DNA from 4 places in the Desulfonatronovibrio magnus genome. Region 1 is predicted to be linked to each of the others. Evidence: predicted binding sites of a transcription regulator. Region 1 holds the regulator's gene; each other region holds the start of a gene.

Region 1 (5,388 bases):
GCCTTCATCCACAAACATGGGTACGAGAAAGGACAGGTAGTCTGTAGTTCTCAATATAAATCGTGCACCAGCACCTTGACTTAGAACATAATCGGCTATGACCTTGTCCTTTCCGGACAAGGGCCGGAGGTCAGTATCAAAATAGGGATTGGGTAAAAACCTGAGGTCAAAGACCATGTCTGCTTCAGAAGGTACCCCGTATTTGAATCCAAAAGAAATCAAGTGAATGCGCATACCTGCAAAGGATTGATCAAAGTACTCCCATTTTTCCTGAATAGTTCTTCTGAGATCATGAATTGAAAATCCGGAAGTATCCACCACAAGATGGGCATCACCGCGAATGGCATTTAGAATTGCCTTTTCCATCTCCAAAGCCTGATCAAGGCCGTAACTGCCTGATTCTAAGGGATGGGGGCGCCTCGTGGTGGCATATCTGCGCACCAGAATATCCTCCGAGGCTTCAAGGAAAATTATCTGCGTACATAAATTTACACCTGAAAGCCGCTCCCTGACCTTTATCCATTCCTCAGCAAAATCAGGCTGCCGCAAATCCATGCCCAGGGCCAGACCACGATAGTTTTTAGGGTTCTCACCGGCAAAAAGGTTCAGAACAGAAGGCACAAGACTGACGGGCAAGCCGTCAACAGTAAAAAAACCCAGATCCTCAAACACATTAAGAGCTGTACTTTTGCCTGCACCGGAAAGCCCTGTGACAATAATCAGCGGGTAGCAACCACTACCCGCTGATTCTGCTGTCTGAGATCTCAACGTCTGGTTATCAGATTCCATAAATCATCCCTGTCTGAGGCACTCATAAATGACTCCTTAAAAGACTGATCCTGAAGAAGCCTGGAAATATAGGCAAGTATCTTCAGGTGCTTGCCTGCACTTTTCTCCGGAGCAAGTACCAGAAAAAAAATATTGACCAGCTTGTGATCAAGGGAAGCAAAATCAACCCCTTGCAAACTTCTGCCCACCACAAGAAGCACTTTGTCCAGGTTGTCAAGCTTTCCATGGGGTATGGCTACTGCATCTCCAATACCGGTGGTACCAAGATTTTCTCGAAACAGCAAAACCTCAAAAATCTTCTGCTTATCCAGAAAGGGGTAAGCTGCCGTTAAGGGGCTGATAAGCTCAGCCAGAACTTCGGTTTTGGTTGCTGAAGCCAGGTCGGCAATAATCTGGTCTTTATCTAAATACTCAGTAAGGTTCATAAGTTACATGCCCGGATCAATAAACCCGAAGTCTCCATTCTTTCTTCTATAGACGACATTGATACGTTCAGTTTCAGCATTGAGAAATACAAGAAAATCATAATTTAAGCTTTCCAACTGCATGGCAGCCTCTTCGAGATCCATAGGCTTGGGTTCATAATGGTCAGTGGCCACAATTCTTGGCTCGCGTTTACCACTGTCAACAGGCCCGAAATTGATGATGTCCATCCTGACCTGTTTTTCCCTGGCTTTTTTCTTTTTGTCCTTTACTTTTTCCCGCTGTTTTCTAAGCTGGGCTTCCACCTTGTCCAGACTTAAATCCACCGTTGAATACATGTCCTCAGTTTCTTCTGTAGCTGATATATGCATGTCCTTGCCAGTTAGAATGACCTCAGCTATGTGACGAAATTTTTCCACCTCCAGATTAACCTGAAGTTCTGCAGCATCGTTTTCATTAAGATATTTTGAAAGCTTTTCATATCTCTCCTGAGCATACTTTTTGAGATGTTCAGAAGGCTCAAAGTTTTTGAAGTTGAATTTGATCTGCATGCTGATCCTCCTTTGAGATATCAAGTTGTGTATTGGTTGTATCAGTTATTATGATTTGGTAATCGTTCAGCCTTTTGTATGGAGGCAGGGGGCAGGCACTCCGGGCCCCACTTGAGCAGGAATGTCCAGATTCCTGAATATTCCGCCTTCAGCCTGAAAAGTCCAGTTAAAGACAATAAAGAAGACATTTTTTTAAAAACCAGGCATCGGTTCTCAAAAAGGCTGCCTATTAATTTGCCGCCTGCCTTGTTAAGCAGACGTAGTCTCCGTCGCAGACGGGTTTAACTGGGTTCCCCGGCAAATGAAAAAACATCTTTTTTTCCTTTGCGCCCTTTGCCTGCCCGGTTAAACATCGCTGAAAGCGTTCCTGCGCAGCAGGGTTTAACTGGGCGTCTTGAGTGAGTCTTTTTACCCAGTTGAATACACAAAGTGTAGGCTCAGCCATTCAACAGGGGCGAACGGGCGGTTAAAAAATCTGTAATAGTTTAGCCCTTTTCTAAGGAAAGCAGGGGACAGGCACCCCAACCCTTGTTTTTTGTTGATGTAAAACACAGACTTAATAAAACAAGGGCTGGGAGAGCCAGTCCACGTGCCACATGCAAATGGCTAAACTGTTACAAAAATCTTTTTTTGTGTTGCGGGCAAAGCCCGCATTAGAAAAAGGTGAACTCCGTCTCAATTCACATATATCAGTAAATGATCAGAAAAATTTTTTTCTTTTGGAGGACGAAGGTATCTTCAATGCAGCCCTGTACTTGGCCACAGTTCTCCTGGCAATATTGACCTCAAGCTGTTCTTTTAACGCATTGGCAATCACGTCGTCACTTAAAGGTTTTTTGGGGTCTTCTTCGGCGACCATCTTTTTTATGGCCGCTTTGACACTTTCAGACCCTACCACACCACCACTGTCCATGCTTAAAGAGCTGTTGAAAAAAAACTTGAGCTCAAAAACACCAAAGGGCGTTGAGACAAATTTATTGGTGGTAATCCGACTGACTGTTGACTCGTGCATATTAATATCTTCTGCCACTTCACGCAAAATAAGCGGCTTGAGCCTGGCAACGCCAAGTTCAAAAAACTCTCTTTGAAACTTGAGGATGCTCTCCATTACCTTGTACAATGTTCGTTGTCTCTGATGCAGGCTTTTCATCAGCCATATGGCAGAACGGGTTTTTTCCTGAATGTACTCGTTATCCTTTTTATTCTTATCGGTTTTTTCCAGCGAATCCTGATAAAGTGTGCTCAGTTGAATGGGGGGAATTCCATCTTCATTGAGCACGATGGCAAAATCCTCTTCATACTTGTAAACATAGATATCCGGGCTAACATAGACAATGTCCTCACTTCCGTAGCTTGCCCCCGGGTAAGGATCAAGGCTTTGCAAAATTTCTATACATTCCTTGAGGTAGTCCTTGCTTATCTTAAACTTCTTTAGAAGAGGAACAAAACGATTTTTTTCAATATCTTCAAGGTGTTCCGTGACCAGCTCAGTTATAATTGGTCCTGTTTCATTAAGGGCCCTGAGTTGAGTCAACAGGCACTCGCGCAACGTTCTGGAGGCAATGCCCACAGGGTCAAAATTCTGAACCTTGCTCAAAACTGATTCAACCTTGTCTTCTGTCAGATTCAGCGACTGGGCCAGTTCAGCTGTATCGGTCTTCAGGTAACCCTTTGAATCGATGTTTCCAATAATCTCTTCGCCTATCCTGATTTCTTCTGCAGTCAAATTCTGCAGATAAAGCTGCCAGGTAAGATGACCTTCCAAGGATGGCTTGGAAGAATACCTGGCTTCAAAACTCTGCATCTCCTCGGGAACTTCCCACTCCCTGGAACCAGCCTGTTTTGATGTGCTTGAAAAATGTCCGAGATAATCTTCCCAGTCAGCATTGTTGATCATTTCCTTTTCTTCGGCTGTCAACTTTTCTTTTACTTCTTTTCTGTCACGGGCCTCTCTTTCGCGATCCTCATCAGCGGCAGGCTGCAGCTCTTCAAGAAGCGGATTTTCAAGAAGTTCCTGCTGGACCACCTCAAGAAGCTCCAGCCTGGACATCTGCAACAATTTAATGGCCTGCTGCAGTTGGGGAGTCATCACCAGCTGCTGGGTCAGTTTAAGATTCTGTCTCAGTTCCAGGGACATAGTATTATTCCGTTAAGTCTGTTATCCATAATTAGGTATCTGTTCACACCACATTACTCTACTTTCAGATAAAGCCTGCATCCTGATTTGTTTTGGCCATTGCAGTTTGTTTGACCAGCCCTGAGCCCGTTAGTCAAAACCATGAACAGGGAAAACCTCTGGATTGTTTGAAACAATTAATGGTTTTGACTTACGGGCTAATGCTGGGAGTTTGCAGCAAAAGAAAACAAATCAGGATGCAGGCTCACCTCTCAGCATGGTGAATAGTTACAGTCTGATTTTATATATCAACAAAAAACAGGGACTGGGTGCCTGCCCACTGCTTTCTTATAAAAAGGGTATCTGTTTAGCGCTTTTAAGGAAAGCAGGGGACAGGCACTCCAGGACCCACTTGAGCATCAATTTGTGCTCAAAATGACTCATTTTTGGGACAAGTGGGTCCTGGAAGAGCCAGCCCCCCACCGGGCTGTATGCCTCCGGGCAGGAAGCCTTGCCACATCCAAAGCGCTAAACAGATACAAAAAAAAAAAATCCTAAACTGTTACATTTTCAAAGGATTTGAAAAATGCCTGAAAGCAGCGAATCAGCTTACCATACGGGAAAACATGACAAACTTACAAGCAAAAAGATTCACCAAGGTAGACTGCCCTTGCCCTGGTGTCATTGATAATCTCCTGAGGCGTCCCATCGAGTATAACTTGTCCGTCATATACAATGGAGGCTCTATCACAGATCCGCAGGGTTTCCCGCACGTTATGATCTGATATCAGCACTCCTATTTCTTTTTCCCTGAGCTTGAGAATGATTTTCTGAATATCATCCACAGCAATAGGATCAATACCGGCAAAAGGCTCGTCAAGCAGTATAAATCTCGGATCCTTGATCAGGGCTCTGGCAATCTCCAGACGTCTGCGCTCCCCCCCGGACAGAAAGGATGCTTTCTGGTGAGCCAGCTTGGATATGCCAAGCTCATCCATAAGCTGATCAGCTTTTTGCAGTCTGTGCTTTTTGCTTTTATGTGTATATTCCAGGATAAGCATCAGATTTTCAAAAACTGTCAGATTTTTGAAAATTGAACTTTCCTGGGGCAGATAACTGATGCCCAGACCAGCTCTACTGGGCAGCGACAACCCGGTAATATCCTGCTTGTCGAGAGATACGCCACCTTTGGTTGGCGTTATAATGCCCACCAGCATGTAAAAGGTCGTGGTCTTGCCGGCACCGTTGGGCCCAAGCAGCCCAGCCACCTCTCCCTGCCTGATATCTAAGGATATACCCTTGACCACAAGCTTTTTACCGTATCGCTTATAAACGTCAATGGCTTTAAAGCTGTTCACCCCTGGTTTATTCCTGCTGCTCGCTTTCTGAATAAAAAATTACTCTGACTCTTCTATCGGGTCCGCCCAGGACCTCGGAAGTATTTTCCAGCATGTTGATAAGAACAATCTCACCCTCAACCCGATTCTTGTCCTCCATAAGGACTGGGTT
Region 2 (5,388 bases), on a different contig from region 1:
CAGATATTGGTATTGTATTTTTCCAAATCAGGTAATACAAAAAAGCTAGCCCAGGCCATTGCCAATGGTGTTGACTCGGTGGAGGGAGCAAGTGCGGTACTTAGAAATACTGAAGAAGTTACCAAAGATGACTTTCTCAATGCATCAGGAGTGATTGCAGGTTCTCCTGTATATTTCGGTCTGATGGCAGCTGAATTGAAGAAAGTTTTTGACGATTTTATCAGTCTTAGAAAGAAAATGGAGGGAAAGGTTGGAGCTGCCTTTGCCACATCCGGAGACCCTACTGGAGGCAAAGAAACTACCATGTTTTCCATTATTCAGGTTATGATGATTTATGGGATGGTTATTGTGGGAGATCCCATGAGTGCTACAGGTCACTATGGAACAGCCTGCGTAAAGGAGCCTGATGAAAAAGCCATGGAAAACGGGGCCAAGCTGGGTATAAGGGTTGCTGAAACAGCCTTTAAGCTGAATTCCTAAGTATTTTCTGCTGTTTGTCGTATTTTGCCCGCAACTAAACTCTGCTGCGCAAAAACGCTTTCAGAGTTGTTTAACCGGATACACTCTGGGGGGGTAACGTGGGTGTCCATCGTATCTTTGTGGTTCAAAATCTGTTGTTTTTGGCTTCAGGATTGAAGCGGTAAGCCACTAATCATTTATAACCGTAAGGAGTTTTGATATGGAACTGAAAGGAAAAAAAGCCATTGTTCTTGTAGAACAGATGTACAATGATTACGAATTCATATATCCTTTGTACAGATTGCGTGAGGCAGGGGCAGAAACTTATGTTGTAGGCCCGGAGGCCGGTAAGGTTTATCCTGGCAAAGAGGGTACTTCAGCCAAAGCTGATCTGGCCTCGGCAGACGTAAACGCTGCAGACTATTCCATTCTGGTGATCCCCGGGGGCTACGCTCCGGATCATATGCGGCGCAACAAGCCCATGGTTGAGCTGGTTAAAAACATGTATGAACAGGGCAAAATCGTTGCAGCTATCTGCCATGCGGGCTGGATGCCTGCTTCGGCCAAAATCCTCAAGGGAGCCAGGGTTACTTCATTTATTGCCATAAAAGATGATCTTGAACATGCAGGAGCGACCTGGGTTGATGAGGAAGTGGTCATAGACAGAAACCTTATAACAAGCCGTACCCCTGATGATTTGCCAGCTTTTATGAGAGCGATAATCAGCGAGGCGCAGAAAATATAAAAACATGTTAAAAATTATTGACTATTCTTTGTACCTGGTCACTGATCAGGGGCTCAGCATGGGCCGTGACCTTGTAGATGTAGTCATGGAGGCTGTTGCCGGTGGAGTCAGCATTGTCCAGATCCGTGAAAAGTCATCAGAAACAAAGGCATTTTACGACATGGCCCGGGCCCTGAAATCCAGGCTTTCTAAAACACAAACGCCACTGATTATAAATGACCGGGTTGACGTAGCCCTGGCTGTGGATGCTGAGGGAGTGCACGTAGGACAGTCAGACCTGCCCTGTCATATTGTTCGGACAATGCTTGGCCCGGACAAAATAGTGGGAGTGTCCATTAATACTTACGAGCAGATCAAGGAAGCTGAACAGCAGGGAGCAACATATCTGAGCTTGAGCCCTGTATATCCAACTCCCACCAAAACTGACACCACAGAGCCTTTTGGGTTGTCAGGTCTGCAGGCTGCCAGAAAAATGACTCAAAAGCCTCTGATCACCATAGGTGGTATCAACCAGTCAAATATCAGGGAGATTATGAGCACAGGCATGGATGGGGTCGCTCTTGTATCAGCTATCTGTTCAGCGCCGTCACCTAAAGAAGCTGCTGCTGAACTTTCAGGCTTGATCAGCGAAGTGAGGAAGTGAAATGTGTGAGGTATGGCCGGGACAAAGATCCTGGCCTGTTGCTTTGCTATAATTTTTTTAACTGTAACAAGGGAGGATCAAATGGCTTATTATGTAATTTTGAGCAAGCTGACTGATGAAGGAAGAAAAACTCTCAAAAAAAAGCCTGAGCGTGTCATGGAGGTCAATAAAGAGCTTGAAGACATGGGCGTTAAAGTACAACAGCAGTTTGCTGTTATGGGTGAGTATGACTTTGTGAACATAGTTGAAGCCCCTGACAATGAGACTATTATGAAGATGTCTGTTGAACTGGGATCCAGAGGATCTGTTCAATTGCTGAGTCTGCCAGCCTTGCCTGTGGATGAGTTTATCAAAAAGACCACCTGAGATGTGAGGCATTTCCCCTCATCAGAAATGTGACTGATAATCAGCCCCGGACCTGATTTCGGGGCTGATTGCTGCTGGGAAAAATTTTCAGCGTGGTTTACCAAAGGGCATGATATATAAAGCAATTGTCTCTTTGGGCAGACCAAGCACCCTGCCGACATTTTTCTCGTCAAATGCACCAATGACCACTGTTCCCAGTCTTAGAGCCTCTGCCTGCAGATGGATATTCTGCCCTGCATGCCCAACCTCCATATATACATATTGCCGGCCGCGTTCTCCATAAGCGCTGGTAGTCCTTTGAAACTCTGCAGCAATAATGATGGATGCCGGGGCTTGTCTGACAGCTCCCTGACGAAGGGCTGAAGAGTAAAGATTGTCTCGTCTGTCTCCGTCCATGGTTTTGCTGATGGAGTGTGATTCAGGGTTATATCTGTAAACACCAGGCTCCAGGTCCTCCACATTGCCGGAGACAAGATAAATATCCAGTGGAAAGGTAGCTCCTGCTGACGGGGCTGTTCTGAATTTTCTGCGGGTATCAGTAATTCCCTGAGCTGCCCAGAGCATTTGTCCCACCTGTTCCATAGTCAGGTTTTCCTGACTGAAATTTCTTAAAGATCTCCTTGTTTCCAAAGTTTTTTCCACACTCATTGACCCGTCTCTAACCGGTTCAGGTAAAGTGATGATTTCGTTGGAATGAATTTTGCCGACTGACATAATACCTCCTCCCCAGAATAAACAAATCATAAAAAAAGCGACTAAGATTTTTTTTGCAGTATCCATATGTGATAAATGCCCTCCTTTGGCTTGAGCTTGGTGTAATAGTATATCAGTCGGCATATTGTCAAAACATTGCCATGTGTGAAGGGGGGCAGGGGTCGGAAATCAGATATCAGATATCAGAAGTCAGAGATCAGAGATCAGGAATCAGGGGTCAGAAGTCAGAGGGCAGAGGTCAGAGGTCGGAAGTCAGAGATCAGGGGACAGGGGGTTGGGGCAGGATATATTTGCTGCCGGGTTGAGCGTACAGTCTGCCGTTGAGGCATTGGCCTGTAATTTGCTTGTAAAGAGGCAGGAGGATTATTTTTATGCGCGACAGCATGTACACAGCATTTTTTGGGGCCATGACTCAGGAAGCCAGAATGAATGTTATTTCCAATAATCTGGCCAATGTAAATACCACCGGATATAAGCGTGAAAATCTGGCGTTTGAAGATGTGTTTACCAGATTTGCTTCAGACTATGCAGATCCCAATGACAGTCTTGAAAACAGAATTTTATGGCCTGAAGCCAAGCTTAGAAGCCAGACCAGAGCCAGCCCTACTCATCTTGTTTTTGAGGAAGGCGGGCTTAAACAGACGGGAAATCAGTTAGACCTGGCAATATCAGGAGAGGGATTTTTTGAGGTTGAAACGCCTGAAGGAGAGGTAGCCTATACCAGGAACGGCGCATTTTATCGGGATCCTGATACAGGGGCCATGATTACCGCGCAAAGGTTTCAACTGCTTGGAGAAGATGGCCCGATAATACTCCCTGAAGACGCCACTGACATAGTAATCACCAATGACGGCTTAGTTACAGCAGACGGTGAAGCTGTTGATGTTATAAATTTGACAACCTTTGATGATTTAAACGGCTTGGAAAAAATGGGTCGTCAATTGTTTCGCATAAAAGAAGATTCCGGTGTGGAGCCCATGGCAGCAGAAAATGCCCTGGTGCAGCAGGGCTTTCTTGAGGATTCCAATGTTGAAGTAGTATATGAGATGGTCAATATGATTGCCACCATGCGCAATTTTGAGGCTCTGCAAAAGATTATCACAACCACTCATGAAAAAGACCAGCAGCTCATCAGGGATGTGGGCACAACCAGATAATGCCATATGAAAAGCATTAGTCTCAGCTGCGGACCATAACTCAGGTGGGTGCCGCATATGCCAACCCCCGCTGACTGGAAGTAGTGACTAATGCCAATGACTGAAACAGTAGCTAAAAAAATAAAGAAAATCATATAACGGCTCAGGAGAAGATACTATGATGCGCTCACTATGGACTGCGGCTTCAGGTATGGCTGCCCAGCAGATGAATATTGATGTCACAGCCAATAATCTGGCTAACGTCAATACAACTGCTTTTAAAAAGAGCAGGGCTGAATTTGAGGATCTGGTCTATCAGAATCTTAAAATCGCGGGTACGGAAAATCTGACAGGTGACAGAATTCCCACAGGCATGCAGGTGGGTATGGGTGTCAGACCTCTGACAGTACATAAGTTTTTTACCCAGGGAGACTATCAGCGAACTGATAATCCACTGGATTTGACCATTGAAGGCGATGGATTTTTTCAAGTCATGGCCAATGATGAGCTCAAATATACCAGAGCAGGCGCTTTCAAGCTCGATCAGGACGGAAGAATTGTGACAGCCAATGGTTATCCTCTGCAGCCTGAATTTAATGTCCCCCAGGATACAGTAAATATTGTGGTTACAGAACAGGGACGACTATCCTGCATGGATGCAAGTGGTGACGAGCTGGCGGGTATGGATATTCCAATATTTGATTTTATCAATCCAGCCGGTCTTAAGAGTACTGGACGTAACCTTTACGTTGATACCGATGCTTCAGGACCGCCTGTGGAAGGTGTACCAGGTGAAAATAATTTCGGCACTCTGGCCCAGGGTGTTCTTGAGATGTCCAACGTGGAACTTGTAGAGGAAATGGTAAATATGATTATTGGTCAAAGAGCTTATGAAATCAACTCCAAGGCTATCCAGACCTCGGATCAGATGCTTCAGATGGCGAATCAGCTGAAGAGATAACTGGTTTTCATGCGAAATCTTTTCCGGGTGAAAACTAATCAAGGGGATAAACCCATGAAAAATGATGTAAACATACTATCGGTGAGTCTCTGGACTTTGTGCATATTGGTTATCTCAATATTTTATTGTGGATCTGCACTGGCAACAAACGGTCATCATTACTGGATAAAGGAACATGTTGCTGTAAGCGGCGATGTAATAACCTTTGAGGATATCGCTGAGCCCAGGTCTTATCAGGCTGGTCAAAAATGGAATGAAGTCAAAAATATCCAGCTGTGGCGGGCCCCCCAGGCAGGGCAGAGGATCGTGCTGCACAGAGAACAGGTTGTGCAAAGGTTGCGGGCAGTGCATTCCGGACTGGCTG
Region 3 (5,388 bases), on a different contig from region 1:
GGCTACCTTGGCCGGGTAAACCTTGACTGTTTCTTCTATGAATTCTTCCAGATCAACATCTGGACATGTTTTTAAATCAGACATGTTTCCTCCGCTTTAACTCACCGTTTTCAATGCCTTGGTGCTATTTTGTCCAGTCACCGCTTTCAATTGCCTAAGACTTCATTTCATCAATGGCATCAAGACCGCTTTCCTTGGTTCTGACCCTGAATACATCGCTTATGGGCAGGACAAATATCTTTCCGTCACCAGGAGTGCCGGTCTGATTAACCTCAATGATCACCTTAACTATTTCTGGAACTCGTTCAGGTGGTACTACAAGACTAATCATCCTCTTGGGAATAAGTCTTGCGCCCTGAGATAGACTGGGTAATACATCAGCTCCCATGGATGGATCCTTGTTTAAAGCTTCCAGCATTTCAAAATCTACAGGTCGTTTGCCTCTGCCAGCGCATCTAATGGCGGTAAAGGAAGGCAGCCCTGCAGCAACCAGAGCCTCTTTGGTCTTATTAATCTTATTGGCCCGCACTATAGCCAGTACCTCTTTCATAACAGCTGCTCCTTATCCGAATTCATTGTGACCCATATGTAAAAATCAGGTCATGATCCTTTTAGATTGATTACCTTTTGTACTTTAGTCCTTGAACAATTCTTGACCCAATTCCTAAGCTTCCTTTACACCTGAAGAAACTGTGTAAACTTCTTCCACAGGTGAAATAAAAATCTTGCCATCTCCAAATGTTCCCTCTCCGGTTCTTGCGCTGTCCATAATGGCTGTGATCACAAATTCCTTATCCGCCTCAGGTACGACCATCATAATCATTTCTTTGGGCAGTTCGTCATATATTACCTGCCCGAGCTTTAATCCTCTCTGTTTGCCCCGGCCTGCCACTTCAATCTTGGTCAGTGCAGGATATCCTGCGTCAAGCAGAGATTTCATAACTTCTGTAGTCTTTTCCGGCCTGACAATGGCCCTGATCATAATCATTATTTTCTCCTTTTTCTCATTTTCATGTTTTTAAATTGCAACCTGGTGACTTAATTATAATCATTCTTTGTTATGACTAATACGGGCTGTGGTACAGCCCAGTTATCTGTTATTTGTTAATTGTTATCAGGGTAAGGCGATGAATTCAGCTTTTTGTTCTTCAACAATTAACAATTAACTGATAACTGATAACCTTAAACTTTCCATTTAAGCTTCAAGAAGACCATAATCCAAAAGAATTTGTTCCAACTCGTCTGTATGCATGGGGTCAGGTACAACAAACATTTTATTGGAATCCATGGCTTGAGCCAGGTTGCGATAATGGCCTGCCTGCTCGCTTTCAGGATTGTAATCAATGACTGTTTTTCTGTTGATTTCCGCCCTCTGCACCTCATTATCCCTGGGCACAAAATAGAGCATCTGACTGCCGAGTCTTTTGGCAAAGGCTTCAATCATTTCTTTTTCATTATCCACTGCCCTGCTGTTGCATATTAGACCGCCCAGTCTGACTCCCCCAGCGTCTGCAAATTTTTTAATTCCTTTACAGATGTTGTTGGCTGCATACATGGCCATCATTTCACCAGATACAACTATGTATATCTCCTGGGCCTTGCCTTCACGAATAGGCATGGCAAATCCACCACAAACAACATCACCAAGAACATCATAAAAAACATAATCCAGATTTTGATCTTCTTCATAAGCTCCAAGCTGCTCCAGGAGGTTGATGGAAGTAATAATCCCACGGCCGGCACAGCCTACTCCAGGTTCAGGACCACCTGATTCAACACAAAGGGATTCCCCAAATCCGCCAATGCGAACATCATCAAGTTCCACATCCTCGCCTTCCTCTCGCAGTGTATCGAGAACAGTCTTCTGAGAAAGACCGCCCAGCAGCAGACGAGTTGAATCAGCCTTGGGATCACACCCCACTACCATTACTTTTTTCCCCAACTCCACAAGCCCGGCAACTGTATTCTGTGTAGTTGTAGACTTGCCAATCCCGCCTTTTCCATAAATTGCCACTTTCCTCATTAATCCTTCCTCCTGATATGATTGATTCTGTTACAGGTTTCTCCTTGCTCTACGCTGCCGAGTAATCCATAAAATCAGTTAAACTCTCAACAGTTACCAGCTATCTAACAAGGCAAGGGCTGTGCCATTACTGACAAAGCCATAAAATATTAAGACAACATACTGATTATAATACATAATTATGCGAAGCGTTCCTTTAGAATTTGTACAACACATTACAACAAAACCTTCAAATTTGTAGACATCACCCTACAATAATGTAGCATTGTCGTATTAATCCGGGAGGACTTTGCATGCTTCTAAGTAACTGGAATCGTATTGCCAATAAAATCAAATGCTTACAAATTTCAGTATATTTGCTCTTGTTCCCAGGCTCCAGCCTGGGAACACCTATTTTTTTGTGGCTCCAGCCACATTTTGAAGAAGCGGCTGGAGCCGCAAGAGTAAGACGTCCCCAGGCTGGAGCCTGGGAACGAGGGGTATGAGTTACTCTCAGGTTCGGTCCTGGTCCGCCCGGGTGAGGAGCTTACAAGTAACTACAATCGTTTTGCTAATAAAATCAGATGTTTACAGTTATCACATTTTGACGATTTTTGCTTTGATTGATGCACATTTGCCAGAAAAGTTCCGTCAAAGATGGGAGCTTTGCGCCTGGCACAGCTTCCTGCCCGGAGGCTTACAGCCCGGAGGGGGACTGTCCCTCGCTGTGTAAATTTTGTCATTAAAGCCAATTTCTTCCAGGAACCAATGCAGTATCAATCATTTTTATAGTACCTCTAGGGGACTGTCCCAATTTCCAAATATGGGACTGTTCTTCAAGGTGGAGGCGGCTTCCAGCCGCTTGGAATTAAATAGCCTGCAGGATGCAGGCTCCACTTTAAAGACAGTTACTCACAAGTTCAGTCCCGGCACCTCGGGTTAGAGCATCAAACATATATCCCTACAGGCACATAAATTGCTGTACAATTCATATGCTAATCGACACAACTTTAAGAGAAGGCCACCAGCGTTTTGGGCTTTACATGGATTTAACTGCTCGAAAAAAAATCATGCAGATGCTTGATAAAGTTGGAGTGCAGGAGATTGAAGCGGGAGTTGCTGGCAGGGATAACAATCTGCAGGAATTGATCATATTTGCACGCAACCTTCCCCATCAGCCTCAAATAAGCGTTTGGTCGCCTTTGCGGGAAGACTGCCTGTCGGCAGCCCAATCGCTGGGTCCTGACATTATCAATATTGGTGTGCCAGTATCTGATCTACATCTCAGCAAAAGATTAAATCTCTCCAGAAAGGAACTCATTACCCGTATAAAAACAATTATGCATAAATCACAAAATTGTGATACACACTTATCCATAGGCCTTGAGGATTTTTCCAGGGCTGAGCATGATTTTGCCCTTGAAGTGGCTCACCTGTTTGCTGACGCAGGTGGATGGAGGATCAGGCTGTCAGACAGCGTTGGGCTGCTTAGTCCTTTAGAAGCTTTTAAAGCCATAAAAAAGTTCAGACAAAGTCTAAATATCAAGCTGGCATTTCACGGCCATAATGATTTCGGAATGGCTACTGCCAACGCGGTTTGCGCCTTAGAAGCGGGATGTGATTTTGTGGATGTCAGTGTTCTGGGTATTGGCGAACGAGCAGGTATTGCCCGACTGGAAGAATTGGTGACATGGTGGAATCTTAAAATAAAGCAGACATATAATATGCATCAGCTTCAAGATTTATGTGCATATGTGGCAGGACTGGCAGGCATTAATATTGACGCCCACAGTCCGGTCATCGGAGAAAAAATATTTCATGTGGAAAGTGGACTCCATGCTGATGGAGCTTACAAGGCCCCTGAACTTTTTGAACCTTTTGATCCGGCAATCCTGGGGCATAAAAGACACATCAGTCTTGGGGGTAAAAGCGGGCGTAATGCTGTAAAGGCAAAAATATCTCAGCTTTTATTAAACTGGCAGGACTACAACATTGAAGAGCTGACCAGCCAGGTCAGAGCAAAAGCTGCAGCCAGGGGATATCCCATATCAGACCAGACTTTTTTACAAATGACAAAAGATCAGCTATCTGAACTCAAAAGTTGTCATGAGTGAGTAAGGCATCATGCTTTTGGAAAAAGCAATGCGCACCCCTACACCTGAACATCAGCAGCAATAACCCCTCTTATATTTCCTGACTCATCATGAAATGTTCGGGAAACAGTTACGCATTCTTTACCTGAAGCCTGGGAAACATAAGCATCAGAAATATACGGTATGGGAATCTCAAGGGCCTTTGAAAACCAGTGCTTCTGACTCCAGTCGCGGCCAAACGCCTCTTTGTCCTCAGGAATTTCTGAGTCTGGTCTGGCTATATTGCTCACAATCTGCAGACCACTTGCATCCGTAATATACAACAACTCCAGGTAGGGACAGCTTTTTATAAGCTCTCGCATATCCCGTTCCATTCCGGCTCTGTCTTTCTGGCGCACTGAGCCTGATACTGCCAGGTCAGCAAGCATTTTCTGCACATCACCTTTACCCATGAGGTTAAACACATTGTTCAGGGTATTCAGTTGCTTGACCAGCACAAACAATTCATCAATCTGGCTTAGTGAGCTGGTCATCTCATCTTTGGTGGACGTTGAAATACTGCTGACCTCACTTAAAGTTCTGGCAATTTCCTCGCTCGCCTGAGATTGTTGATTAACAGATACAGCTATGGAATGTGTCCTCTCAGAGGCATCTTTAGAAAGGGCTACAATTTCTTTCAGGGACAATCCTGATTTTTCCGAAAGCTCTCTACTCCTGGAAACCTGATTAATGGTCTCTTGAGCTTCTCTTGTTGAATCCTGGACCAGAGACTGAATGGCCCCGATTTCTCTGTCTACATCCTTTGTTGCTACCATAGTTTTTTCAGCCAGCTTGCGCACCTCATCAGCCACCACAGCAAAACCGCGTCCAGCTTCTCCGGCCCTGGCCGCTTCTATTGCAGCATTCAGAGCCAGCAGATTAGTCTGATCCGCGATATCTGAAATAACATCAATTATTTTACCAACAGCCTCGGCTTGAGAACCCAATTTACTGATGGATGACGTTAGATCCTTACTTTTGGCGGAAACTGCTGTGACTGCGTCCAATGTCTGAGTCACAATCACAGAACCCTGCTCTGCTTTGGTCATGGCATTATTGGTAAATTCTGAAGCCTCCTGAGCATTCTGAGCTGATTCAATGACAGATGCGTTCATCTCCTCCATGGCAGTAGCTGCCTCTGAAATTAGTTTCTGCTGAGTTGAAGCACTGTTTTCTGCACTTAATACCACAGTTCTTAATTCATCCGAGAGCTCAGAAATCCCCTTAATGGTTTCTTTCAATGTATTCACTGCG
Region 4 (5,388 bases), on a different contig from region 1:
CAGGAGAAAAGCCCATGCCCAATAATAATTCACTTCCACACGTCCCCATCGGCCAATCCCTTGGAAACCATGATTTCATTTCCAGAAGGACCCTTCTTAAATCCGGTGCGTGCGCTGCCGGACTGCTGCTGACCGGCGCCAAAATTGTTTGGGCAGCTTCACCAGAATCAAAGTATTCCCGTGAGCTTACCGAACTGCTCAATCTGGCCCTGCAACATGAACACGGTGCATTCGTGCAGTATGCAAATCATGCCGGCCTGCTCTCATACTGGCTGGACAGCAACCATGCTACTGCCATTAAAGCCATTATTGCTGATGAAGTCGAGCATGCTGTAATCCTCTCTAATGCTTTAAAAAAGTCTGGGGCAGAACCAACCCTTGCTGTCTGGCCCCCTCAGACTGGCGACACTCCTTCCAGGGTCTTGATTCAGGACATTGCTGCTGAACAGGGAGCTGTTAATCTTTACTCCAGAATACTGGATTTTGATATGGACGATGACCTGCGCAACAATCTTGAAAATATTGTTCGCTCCGAACAAAGTCATAAGGAAATTTTTGAAGGCATGCTCAAAGAAATTCAGCAGTAATCATGAACTTATTTAATTCTCTCAGAACCAAACTGGCATTATGGATAGCCTTATTCGCCTGCGTCCTTGCCATGCTTGGCGCAATCTTGAGCCTGTGGCTGGGCTATAAATACCTTGAAACTAACTTTCAGAACAATATCCAGTCTCATATGAGGCTGGCTTCCATATCATTGATCCAGCCTGTAATGCAGATAAACTACCTTGAGCTAAGAGATCAGATCCAGGCCATCCAGGATTATGAGGGCATAACCGGTGTGGCTATTTATGATCAAAATGACAATCTGCTCATGGAAAGCGGTGAACTGTCTGAAATGCAGCTGTCTGAGGATATAGGCTCAGGCCCTGCGGTACAGGGACAGATAATTGTATCATTTTCCCAGGATCCTCTTAAAGCCGGCATGATGTATATTCTTTACATCGGAGGCATTTTACTGCTCATAATTGTTCCCGCATTCATTTTCATCGTCTGGAAAATAAGCCACAAATACCTTTTTGATCTTTCTGAGCTTACTGAATGCATCAAAAACAGCAGTTGCGAGGAAATGCCCCAATATCCCGGCATCTACAGACAGGACGAAGTAGGTTTGCTGTCAACTGCCCTGCGCCAGCGAGACCAGGAACTTTCAGAGTATCATCAGGAACTTGAAAACTACAAAAATCACTTAGAACAACTGGTAGAACAAAGAACTGTTGAGCTGAAAAGATCTCAAATGCTCAGCCAGACCATCCTCGATGGACTCCCTGATTCCGTTGCTCTAATTGATGCCAGGGATATGACTATCCTCAATGCCAACCAGACCTTTCTTTCATCCAACAATACCAGCCTTGAAGATGTTCTGGGCAAAACATGTTATCAGATAACCCATGGTACTGACGAACCATGTCAGGGAGTGCAGCACACCTGTCCTGTGCAGGAATATTTCAAAAACAATCAGCCCTGCGTGGCAGAGCATATTCATAAGTCAAAGGATGGAGACGAATATTTTGTAGAGGTGTCTGCCTGGCCTGTTTTTGATGAAAATGGTCAGCCTGTTCAGATGATTCATATTGAAAGGGATATTTCAGAAAAAAAGAGAGTTGAAAAACTTCGGGATGATGTCGAACGTATAGTTCGTCATGATCTGAAAACCCCCTTGAACGGCATACTTGGGCTGTCGGAGATACTGTTAGATGATGAGCTGAATGACGAACAAAAGGAATTTCTCGGGCATATCCATGAATCTGGTCGCAGAATGCTTAATATGATCAATCATTCTCTTGATATTTTTAAAATGGAAGAAGGTACCTACATACTCAAGCCGGAAGAGTTTGATCTTTTGTCAGTGTTAAAAGTCCTGGATAGCGATACACAGCCCCTGCAGAACGGCAAACTGATTAAGCTGCAAATTATCCTTTACGATCGGGAAATAAGTGATGACAATAAATTATCGGTCTATCTGGAAAAAAGACATATTCATTCCATGCTTGCCAACCTGCTCACCAATGCCTTAGAAGCTGCCCCTGAAAACAGCATGGTCACTGTCAACATTAACCAGGATCAGAACAACACCATAATTGATTTGCACAATGATGGAGCAATACCGTCAGCAGTACGCAATCGTTTTTTTGATCGTTATGCCACTGCCGGTAAAGCTCATGGAACAGGACTCGGCACCTTCAGCGCAAGGCTCATTGCCAGAAGTCATGGAGGTGATATAACCTTTACAACTTCTGAAGAACATGGAACTCATGTAATCGTGACTCTGCCCACTAATGCTGAAAAAACTGAAACTACTGGCTAAAAAAGTTGCTGAGGCCTGCTGGAAGCAGGCCTCATGCTTGTTACAATATTGCTTTAAAAGTTTTTTTGATTTTATCTGCCTAACCTTGGGCACTCACCAGTACGCCTTCCTTGAGGTGAGCCTGATACGCCGCCCTTATGAAATCCAGACCCGGCTCTTTTGCCTGTCTTCAGACCATACTCCTGGCTCATGTCTATTCTATGGTTCAGCTTGGCAGCCATGATATCCTGATTCAATGTTAGAATCTGGCTTTTGATCTTTTCAATATCTGATGCACTTGCTTCAGGAGTAGCCAGGAGGGCATTCAGTTCTGCCTGCCTTGCTATCATCTGCTGCCTTTTGGGATACATGTTATTTCTATGTTCCTGCAATGCTGCAACAAGGCTGTCACGCTGTTCCTGATCAAGGTTGGCAAGAACAGGGCACTCCTGGTGCCACTGTCTGTTTTGATCTCCGCGTTCAGCACCAGGACCTCCTCTGGCCATGGCTGCAGATGAAATTAACAAAAGGGCCAGCGCTGCCATTGTAATTGTTGTGATCATGTGTCTTGTCATTTTTTTCCTCCGAAAATTTAAAAGTGTTTATATGGTTGATGACATATAAGCATGCGCTGTGCCAACTTACTTTATTGAACAATTTCAGTTTCTTACAAACTATGTGCAGCCGAATGCAACTACAGCTTGTGCAAATTCTCGCACACTTGTGCAATAGAGATGTGCAGAATAAGGGAAAGGCTGTAAAATGCTGATTTTTTTAGCCCTGAACATCAGAAATAAATCACGCTATGTTTATTAAAATCTTGATTGACTTGCCTCAATTTTGTTGTATAAGTTATCCCCTACTGATTAATTCTCTTTAAGACAGGATTACTTAATTATGAAAAAAATCTTTCTTTTGCTGACATTAGTTTTCTTTGCCCAGGTTGATGTCTCATATGCATGGGGCCCCATGACCCACACACATTTTGCGCACGAAGTGCTAAGAGCTGCCAGTCTTCTGTCGGCTTCAGTTTATACACTGCTTACAGCCTATGCCACTAATTTTATATATGGATCAATAGTAGTCGACAACTATTTAGGCAAGCGAGGGCACAAAAACCCACACGACTGGGAAACAGGATTTCTTCTTCTAAGCTGCGCACAAAAACGCTCGGACGCAGCCTTTGCTTATGGTTTCCTGACCCATCTTGCTGCAGATACTGTTGCCCACGGACAGATGGACCTTGGCTCCAAAAGCAAGCTTGGCCATGTCTGGATAGAAATAGAATCAGACAGCCTGTTGGCTAAAAATTGCAGAAAAACCGTTTCCGGGCTGGATAAGGAAAGACTCAGGTCAAATGATGAACTGACCAATTCAGTCATTGATCAGGAAGATTGCAGATCAAAAAGTTTTCAGCGTATGTATAAAATGGGCATCAAAATGTCAGCTCTTAATTCCAAGAGATGGACCAATTTTTACAAGGAAGACTTTGAGGGCTACCATAAAATGTCTGTTATAAGAGCCATTGATGTCATCAACAACAAAGAAAAAAGCAAATATATCCGCCACGACCCAAATATCAAAAAGGGCCGCAAACTGTCTGCAAAACTGATGAACATTCTTGCCTGATTAAATTCTAATCCTGGCAAATACAGTCATTCGACAATACTTGACTTTGCTCCCCCCGTGCTAAGTGCTTCCTGCAAGTAACTTCAAAAAACTGGACCCCGGATCAAGTCCGGGGTGACGGTTAAACCAAGTTTTCACTATTTACCGTCATTCCGGCGAAAGCCGGAATCCAGGGTTTCATACGTTCAAGTTACTCACAGGTTCGGTCTCGATCCACCAGCAAAAAAGCCCATAGAAGTGCCAAAAAGGGGCATAATGTTGTCAGTTCCTATCATCCCGAAAAAATTACAGAATCTGCAACCGGCAGTGTAAAGTATACTGTTGTACCCTTACCTGGTTCACTTTCCAGCCAGATGCTACCGCCATGCTTATCCAGAAACTCTTTGCACAGGATCATGCCCAGCCCGGTACTCTTTTCACCTTCAGTACCAAGTTGCCTTTTCTTTTTATCATGCTCGAAAACCCTGGCCTTAATGTCTTCATCCATGCCAATACCCTTATCCTCTACTGAAACCGTAATCATGGCTCCGTTCTCAATGGCCCTGATGAATACACATGACCCTCGTCGGCTGAACTTTACAGCATTAAACAATAGATTGCGGATAATGGAATTGACCATAGGCTCATCAACCATAACCTTCACACCAGCCGGCAGATCATACTTAATTTCCACATGTTTGTGCCGGGCAACATCCTTAACAGTCTTTAGACTGGCAATAATCAGGTCCTGAATGTCGCAAGGTCCTGGATCATAGTCCATACTGCCCTGGCTCATCCTGGACCATTGCAAAAGATCATTGAGCAACGCCAGCAGATTTTCTGTGCTCTTGCCCATTTCGTTTGCAATCTGCCTTATTTCATCAGGAGACAGACTTCCTGTGTCTGATGCAATTATTCTGGATGAGCTGAAGATGCCTGATATGGGAGATCTCAGGTCATGAGCAATGATGGAAAAAAGTTTATCCTTTTCCGAGTTGGCGATCTCAAGATCCTTATTCATCTTTATGATTCTTTTTTCCACCTCTTTTCTGTCTGTTATGTCCCTGATGAGCTCCACAACATATTCAATCCTGCCGTTTTCATCTATTATGGGATTTGCCCGGCAATTAAAATATTTGCCAAGCTCATCCACATACTTTTCAATGGCAGTGAGCTTGCCTGTCCTGACAGCCTCAAGCGTGGCACATGATGAACAACTGCTGTCTCTGCCAATTATCTTGTAACATTTTTCACCTTTTATTACATCTAAATCCTGTATATTTAGAAATTCTTTGCCCGCCCTGTTATACTTGACAACACTTAAGTCCGTTCGTTTTACACTCATTATATCTGGAATATTTTCCAGAATTCCTTCCAGCAGAAGCTTTTGTTCCCTTAGCTCATTTTCAGCAAGTTTCTTATCAGTAATGTCC

The links. The regulator sigma-54, encoded in region 1, starts transcription at its own class of promoters, with help from an activator protein. The targets are predictions, from matches to a motif close to CTGGCACGGNNNNTGCTT.
Region 2: a site for sigma-54 is predicted at 3,256-3,273, ahead of flgF (flagellar basal-body rod protein FlgF). Genes of this name have one in related genera too.
Region 3: a site for sigma-54 is predicted at 2,134-2,151, ahead of nifH (nitrogenase iron protein). Genes of this name have one in related genera too.
Region 4: a site for sigma-54 is predicted at 2,970-2,987, ahead of LZ23_RS07520 (Spy/CpxP family protein refolding chaperone). Genes of this name have one in related genera too.

What each region holds. Positions count from the first base shown of each region.
Region 1 covers NZ_JYNP01000005.1:161,145-166,532, reverse strand. The annotation lists gene rapZ (RNase adapter RapZ) at 1-789, opposite strand, end outside; gene LZ23_RS00825 (PTS sugar transporter subunit IIA) at 765-1,214, opposite strand; gene hpf (ribosome hibernation-promoting factor, HPF/YfiA family) at 1,218-1,763, opposite strand; gene rpoN (RNA polymerase factor sigma-54) at 2,464-3,900, opposite strand; gene lptB (LPS export ABC transporter ATP-binding protein) at 4,515-5,237, opposite strand; gene LZ23_RS00795 (LptA/OstA family protein) at 5,245-5,388, opposite strand, start outside.
Region 2 covers NZ_KN882175.1:703,286-708,673, reverse strand. The annotation lists gene LZ23_RS15025 (flavodoxin family protein) at 1-480, shown strand, start outside; gene LZ23_RS15020 (type 1 glutamine amidotransferase domain-containing protein) at 680-1,204, shown strand; gene thiE (thiamine phosphate synthase) at 1,209-1,847, shown strand; gene LZ23_RS15010 (GYD domain-containing protein) at 1,929-2,213, shown strand; gene LZ23_RS15005 (SagB/ThcOx family dehydrogenase) at 2,301-2,927, opposite strand; gene flgF (flagellar basal-body rod protein FlgF) at 3,299-4,084, shown strand; gene flgG (flagellar basal-body rod protein FlgG) at 4,242-5,024, shown strand; gene flgA (flagellar basal body P-ring formation chaperone FlgA) at 5,079-5,388, shown strand, end outside.
Region 3 covers NZ_KN882176.1:64,570-69,957, reverse strand. The annotation lists gene nifD (nitrogenase molybdenum-iron protein alpha chain) at 1-84, opposite strand, end outside; gene LZ23_RS15685 (P-II family nitrogen regulator) at 155-550, opposite strand; gene LZ23_RS15680 (P-II family nitrogen regulator) at 665-988, opposite strand; gene nifH (nitrogenase iron protein) at 1,196-2,023, opposite strand; gene LZ23_RS15665 (LeuA family protein) at 2,995-4,116, shown strand; gene LZ23_RS15660 (methyl-accepting chemotaxis protein) at 4,155-5,388, opposite strand, start outside.
Region 4 covers NZ_JYNP01000059.1:18,583-23,970, reverse strand. The annotation lists gene LZ23_RS07530 (ferritin-like domain-containing protein) at 15-587, shown strand; gene LZ23_RS22430 (PAS domain-containing sensor histidine kinase) at 590-2,368, shown strand; gene LZ23_RS07520 (Spy/CpxP family protein refolding chaperone) at 2,440-2,922, opposite strand; gene LZ23_RS22425 (zinc dependent phospholipase C family protein) at 3,245-3,976, shown strand; gene LZ23_RS07510 (sensor histidine kinase) at 4,248-5,388, opposite strand, start outside.